Linked DNA regions of Magnetococcus sp. PR-3. The protein of the gene in region 2 interacts with the protein of the main gene of each other region in a pairwise test. Links are inferred from orthologs where the notes say so. Each region holds a gene or a part of one and is shown on either strand. Other genes may lie near its edges.

The links.
Region 1: the proteins of V5T57_RS06860 (region 2) and def interact in binary tests that used the Escherichia coli proteins (3 or more experiments, as listed by UniProt). The link is inferred for Magnetococcus sp. PR-3 from one-to-one orthologs.

What each region holds. Positions count from the first base shown.
Region 1 is NZ_JBAHUQ010000043.1:2,657-6,178, reverse strand. Bases 518-3,365 are described here. They hold def (peptide deformylase), read left to right. Parts: upstream 518-1,606; coding sequence 1,607-2,125; downstream 2,126-3,365. Other genes in these bases: fmt (methionyl-tRNA formyltransferase), read left to right, coding at 2,125-3,060; V5T57_RS18710 (putative molybdenum carrier protein), read left to right, coding at 621-1,148. In the rest of the region: V5T57_RS18715 (ClpXP protease specificity-enhancing factor SspB), read left to right, coding at 1-404; zinc metalloprotease HtpX, read left to right, coding at 3,486-3,522. UniProt on the Escherichia coli protein: Removes the formyl group from the N-terminal Met of newly synthesized proteins. Requires at least a dipeptide for an efficient rate of reaction. N-terminal L-methionine is a prerequisite for activity but the enzyme has broad specificity at other positions.
Region 2 is NZ_JBAHUQ010000008.1:101,068-104,633, reverse strand. The notes cover bases 458-3,349. They hold V5T57_RS06860 (aspartate-semialdehyde dehydrogenase), read left to right. Parts: upstream 458-1,339; coding sequence 1,340-2,359; downstream 2,360-3,349. Other genes in these bases: V5T57_RS06855 (type IV pilus assembly protein FimV), read left to right, coding at 2,745-3,349; leuB (3-isopropylmalate dehydrogenase), read left to right, coding at 458-1,213. Outside these bases: leuD (3-isopropylmalate dehydratase small subunit), read left to right, coding at 1-64; more of leuB, read left to right, coding at 137-457; more of V5T57_RS06855, read left to right, coding at 3,350-3,566.

The DNA of each region.
Region 1 (3,522 bases), on a different replicon or contig from region 2:
GCCAGATGCCCCAACCCATCCATGTGGGTGAAGATGCGGTCGAGTCGGAGCTGCGCTTTGGCGGCATCCCGCACTACTGCATTATCCCTTACGGGACTTTGTGGGGGGCGTTTAATCCCGATACCGGCCACGGCATGTTATGGCCAGACTCCATGCCCAACGATGTTCGACAGAACTATTGGCTCTCCCAATCCTTACAACAAGAGGGTGGGTTTGAGATGCCTGAAGGGGCCTTGGAGCAGGTTAAAAAACTGCGGATGGATGAAGAGCAGGCTCAAAATAATCGTCCACAGCTACAAATTGTTGAAGGCCACAGCAGTGAACCCCCTGCAGTTGTCGAACCCCCAACCGATGAAGATCCGCCCCCTCAACGTCCCAAACCTAGCCTACGGCTGGTCAAATAACCACCCAGCTCAAACCCACAGGCCACTCGCCTGATTTTAACCATGCCTAACCATACAACTTTACTTCATTACACAACACCACAACCGTCAGCATATAACCCTATGCATTTAAAAACCCTGCGATCCGTAAAGCTTTTATTGACAGAGAGACCGCCTGCGAGGGAATATAACTAAGAGGGTTTTCATGGTTATTTTCGCAAGGCAATGGATACTATTATGCTTAAAAAAATTATCTCAGGTGGTCAAACGGGTGTGGATAGAGCCGCACTGGATGCCGCCATTCATCAAGGGTTGAGCTGCGGTGGGTGGATTCCCGCAAACCGGCGTGCTGAGGATGGGCCCCTCTCTTCTCACTACCCCATGCGCCCCTTGGCCAAGGGGGGATATCTGGCACGTAACCGGCTCAATGTACAGGATTCCGATGCCACCCTGATCTTTACCGACGGGCCCGTAAGTGGGGGTACCGCCCGTACAGTGGAGTTTGCCCAGCGCCTGAACCGCCCACTCCTGGTCGTACAGATTCAAAGCTGCCTGCAAGACCCCGATCTTATCTCCACACTTTGCCAGTGGATCACAGCCCACCCGATTCAAACCCTTAATATAGCGGGCCCCCGAGAAAGCCGCCAGCCAGGCATCTATCAAAAAAGCTTTAACTGCCTGATTAAACTAATCGAAAAACTTCAAGACCCCCACCCCTTGGATCAAGCAGATCCTGACAACAAAAACTACTCTGCCTGCGCCTAACACCCATTTTAGAACAAAAAAAACCCCATGGACGTGGATCCATGGGGTGTTCAGCATCAGGGTACAAAGGGGCCAGCGATCCTATTTACACAGGTAAGCCTGACCAAATGCGGTGGGGTAGCGTGGAAGATGAGCGGAGCACATCTGACCGGACCACCACCAGCCCCTCGGTATTTCTTAAAATAATGGGTCCGATTCCTAAATGCAATAGTAAAAAATCGAATATTCAAATATTCTAATTTTTATGCTAGAAAATTCAGCTTTTCCCCCTTTTAGCCCCTTCGTCATGCTTTTTTCCCCCATGACCCTTGAACTTACTGGTTGGGTAACGTATCACAGCGGTAGAAGTAGCGGTTTATCTGCTGTTTTAAACACACATGAACGCTTGCAATGGGGCGCAACACACCCCATATGGTGCATAGAGACATTACCCATCGTGGTGAATTGAGGAGCCTTGAATGGCCATTTTACCCATTGTGACAGCCCCAGATCCGGTTTTAAAAAAGAAAGCGGAGCCTGTGGAGGCTGTCGATGAAACCATCCAGCAACTGATGAAAGATATGCTGGAGACCATGTATGACGCCCCCGGTATTGGTTTGGCAGCGCCCCAGGTTGGGATCTCCAAACGGATTATTGTGGTGGATGTCACCTACTCCGAGGATGGGGGTAGTGATGGTGAACCCTACTGCCTGGCGAACCCAGAGATCATTGCGGCGGATGGTGAGATCACTTGGGATGAAGGGTGTCTTTCTGTCCCAGAAACCACCGGCAAGGTCCACCGTAAGGAACATGTGACGGTGCGTGGCCTGAATGAACTGGGGCAAGAGGTTACTTTGGATGCCCACGGTCTGTTTGCGGTCTGTCTACAGCATGAGATGGACCATCTGGACGGGACCCTGTTCATTGATCGTCTCTCGGCGCTCAAACGCAATATGATCGTTAAGAAACTTAAAAAACTTAAAGCGGAGCATGCCTAATGAGTACATGGCGCGTAGTCTTTATGGGCACGCCTGATTTTGCTGCCGGTTCACTGCAAGCACTGCTAGATGGCCCGGATGAAGTGGTTGGTGTCTTTACCCAGCCTGATAAGCCGGTTGGCCGAGGGATGAAGGTTCAGAAAACACCGGTCAAACTGTTGGCTGAACAACATGATATTCCGGTTTTTCAACCCAACAAGCTACGTGAGCCAGAGGCTGTTGCCGATCTTCGCGCCCTAAAACCTGATATAGTGGTGGTGGTTGCCTACGGGCAGATCCTCTCCCGCGAGGTACTGGATATTCCACCCCATGGCTGTATTAATGTACACGCCTCCCTACTCCCCCGCTGGCGAGGGGCTGCCCCCATTCAGCGCGCCATCCTAGCTGGTGACCGTGAAACCGGCGTAACCATTATGGCCATGGAAGAAGGGCTGGATACCGGCCCCATGTACAGTACCGTGGTACAGACTATTTTTTCAAAAACCACCGGTGGCTTACTACATGACCAGTTGATGGGTGCAGGGGGCTGGTTACTGGTCGACACCTTGGCCAAGATCAAAAAGGGACTCACCCCACGGATACAGCCGGAAGAGGGTGTAACCTACGCCTCTAAACTTAAAAAAGAGGAAGGGGTGGTGGACTGGGGCCAACCAGCGACGGAAATTCAACGTGCCGTACAGGCCTTTGATCCCTGGCCATGTACCTTTACCTCTTGGCAAGGTAAACCGTTAAAGCTCTTCTCGGCTACGGTAGTGGAAGGTGAAGGTAAACCGGGTGAGGTTATCCGGGTTGAGAAGGATGGCTTTGTTGTCGCGTGCGGTGAAGGGAGCCTACACCTTGCCGAAGTTCAAGCGGCTGGCAAAAAGCGTATGGCTGCCGGAGACTGGCTACGTGGGCGGGGCGTGGAAAAGGGTGAAACCCTGGGCGAAGGATAAGAGAGCGCCCACACGTTTAAAGAAGTAGAGGTTATCATGGTTGGGGCACCCCAACAGCGTATGGGTGATCATCTGTTTTATCCCCTGGCATGTGGCAACCAAGGCTTTTTTAGCGGACCGGCCCCTTTGTTAAGATAAAATGCCGCAGCCCCACGCCACAAACAGGGTGACCATAAACTTGCTCTCCTCACCCTATGAACATGGGATGCAACACCCCCTGAGTCACAGCCTCTTGCCTGGACATAAGGCTAAACCTGGAAAAGGCTTAGGGGTGGCTGCGTGGTCAGAGCTTGACCTCGCCACCTCATATCGACCCATCAGAACCCACAAACCACCCCTCCCTTTTACGATTATGGGGATGGGATAGAGACATACAGATCTCTATTGGTTGGTCGGGCCTCTGTTCTTCTAATAGGAGCTAATCGATGAACACCATGAAAACAGCCGTGCTACTGGCTGGAC
Region 2 (3,566 bases):
CTCTGATATTGAAGCTTACGAATCCAAGCGCAAAGCCGAGGCTCCTTGGTCTTTCCTCGGTTAATAGCATAGACGCGTGGTGCTGGTTGTAGCCCGCACCACGCTGTAAAAACCAACAATAAGGCGACATAAGACAATGGCTAAGAAGGTTCTGGTTCTCCCCGGTGATGGTATTGGTCAGGAGATCACTGCAGAGGCAGTGAAAGTATTGAATTGGGCCATCAGCAATGGTGCAGATCTTACCCTGGAAGAGGGGCTGATTGGTGGTACCGCCTATGATGCGACCGGTACCCCCTTGCCTGAAGAGACCATTACCAAAGCCAAGGCCGCCAATGCTGTACTACTGGGCGCTGTCGGGGGGACCAAATGGGAGCCCCTGGATATCAGTGTTCGGCCTGAAAAAGGTTTGCTGGGTATCCGTAAAGCATTGGATCTCTACTGCAACCTGCGTCCTGCGGCGGTTTATCCTCAGTTAGCAGATGCTTCCACCCTTAAAAAAGAGGTGGTTGCTGGTATTGATATCATGGTGGTGCGTGAGCTTTCTGCTGGTATCTACTTTGGTTCTCCTCGTGGTGTGGAAGATCTGGGTGATGGCCGTAAAAAGGGCTATAACACGCTGGTTTACACAACCGATGAGATTGAACGTATTGCCCGTAAAGCTTTTGAAGCTGCTCGTAAACGCGGTAAAAAAGTGTGCAGTGTGGATAAAGCCAATGTTCTGGAGTCCACCGAGCTGTGGCGTGATGTGGTCACCGAACTGCATCAAAAAGAGTACAGCGATATCGAGCTAAGCCACATGTATGTCGATAATGCGGCAATGCAGTTGATCCGCAATCCACGTCAGTTTGATGTGATTGTGACAACCAACATGTTCGGCGATATTCTGTCAGATGCAGCTTCGATGTTGACGGGCTCTATCGGGATGTTGCCTTCTGCCAGCTTAGGTGATCAGTTTGCACTCTATGAGCCTATTCATGGCTCAGCACCTGATATTGCAGGTAAAGGTGTGGCTAACCCACTGGCAACGATTTTGTCGGTGAGTATGATGTTGCGTTACTCGTTAGATCTGGTTGATTTGGCGGATAAAATTGATGCGGCTGTGACGACGGTTCTCGACCAGGGGTTACGTACTGGTGACATCATGCAAGAGGGGATGAAGCAAATGAATACCGCTCAGATGGGTGATGCCGTTATTGCGGCGCTGAATGCTTAACCAAGTATATTGAACCTTTGCAACCCACGTGGTGGGGTAGGGGTGGCAAGGGTTTAAGGCAAAGCTGACATGGGCATAAGCCTATGTTGGTGCTCCAAACATTTTCTTAGAAGTGGGAATTGTACCATGCGTACCTATAATGTGGCAGTCGTGGGCGCCAGCGGCAACGTGGGCCGTGAAATGCTCAAGATTCTTGAAGATCGTAACTTTCCTGTGGGGAACGTCTATCCCCTGGCCTCTGAGCGCTCAGCAGGTAAAAAGGTCCCTTTTAAGGATGGCGAGCTGACGATTGAAAACCTAGAGACTTTTGATTTCTCTAAGGTAGAAATTGGCCTGTTCTCACCTGGGGCGAGTGTCTCCAAGATCTATGCACCCAAGGCTGCTGAAGCGGGGTGTGTGGTGGTTGATAATACCTCCTTTTTCCGTATGGATCCTGATGTTCCTCTGGTGGTTCCTGAGGTTAATCCTGACGCCATTGCGGAATACAAGAAGAAGGGGATTATTGCCAACCCTAACTGCTCAACCATTCAGATGATGGTGGCTTTGCAGCCTATCCATGAACTGGGTACCATTGAGCGTATCATTGTGAGCACCTATCAGGCCGTGTCTGGTGCTGGTAAAGATGCCATGGATGAGCTGTTTGAGCAGACCCGCTCAAAATATGTGGAAGCGCTTGAGGTTCCCCCCAAGAAGTTCACCAAGCCTATTGCGTTTAACTTGATCCCCCAGATCGATGTCTTCCTAGATAATGATTACACCAAGGAAGAGATGAAAATGGTCAATGAGACCAAAAAGATCATGGATTCTAGCATTGGTGTGACCGCCACGTGTGTTCGTGTGGGTGTGTTTAATGGCCATGCTGAGTCTATTACGGTGGAAACCAAGCGCAAGGTGACCGCTGCTCAAGCTCGTGAAGCCATGGAGAAAACCGAGGGCATCACTGTTGTGGATAACCCCGCTAAACTGGAGTACACCACACCTGTAGAGGCCTCTGGTGAGGATCCTACTTTTGTCTCACGTATTCGTGAAGATGAGAGTAAAGAGAATAGCCTGAACCTGTGGTGTGTTGCAGATAACTTGCGTAAAGGTGCAGCCCTCAACGCTGTGCAGATCGCTGAAGTTCTGATCCGCGATCATTTGAAATAAGCCTGTTTATTTCACAGCTGATTCATTAAACGCCCGTTCCTTATTGGAACGGGCGTTTTTTTATGGGGTCTATTGTGTTGGTTATAAAAAAAGGGGGGCTCGTATAGGGGGGATGGTTTGCTACGATCATTATTTTTAGGTCACGTTTTATAAAAAGAGTGGTGTGGTAGAGCTGAAGAGGAGGTCATTAGATGCTCTGAATGGGGCAAGATCGTTGGTGTCCCGTAAGGGGGGATGAACACTATAAACCTGTCATAGGTTTCTAAATAGGGGGGTGTTTATCGAAAAACCCTCTTTTTTTACGTTTAAGGTCAAGAGTTGACGGATAAACGCCGAAACAAATCGAAGGAGAAGCTTGTTTTTAGGGATGAAGAGGGTTGAGCATATGTTGAAACAGAAGCTTGCAATGGTGGCTGTGGCACTTTTTGGTTTGGTGACACAAGTCTTTGCTGGGGTCCAATTCAGCCAACCGATGCTCTATAGTGGCATTGGACAGCCTCTTCATCTGCAGATCGCAGTCCAGGATAGTGCGGGTGGAGAGTCACCACGGGTAGGGATTGCCAACCGCGGTGCATACCAGCAGCTATTAGGTATGGACATGCCCCTGGTCGTCTATCAGGCCGAGGTATCCGTTCAAAAAAAGGATCGGTTAGCGCTTTACACCATTCGGGGCCGCATCCCGGTGGAAGAGCCTCTCTTCCCTGTGTTACTCAACTATCAGGATACCTATGGGGTTGTTCATTATCATGCATTCAATGTGTCCTTGAAATTGAATGCACTTGATCCTGCAACCTTAATGCCTCAGAAACAGCCCAAGTTTCGGCATAATACTCTGCCGTACAACCCTTCACCGACAGCCCGATATGGTGATCCAACCCCGCAATCTCCGGCTCCCCAGGTACAAACTTTGGGTGCCCAGCCAGGGTTAATTCCTCCTGTGCCAGTAGAGTCTCAGCTCTCTGTCGCGTCTCGCTCTTTGGCAGAAAAAGAGATCACTCGTCTTGCCAACCAGCTACGTCAAAACACAACCCTGGATCTGGCGCGCGCTCAAGTTGGAATTTGGCTGGCTAATCGGGATCGCTTTAACCAACAAAATATGTTTGGTGGGGTGCAACAGGGGGCGCAGATTCGTTGGCCAGAGCCACAAGATATTGCGCAGTTGCCCCTCGATAAAAGTAAGAAGATGATTCAGCAACAGCAACGCTTG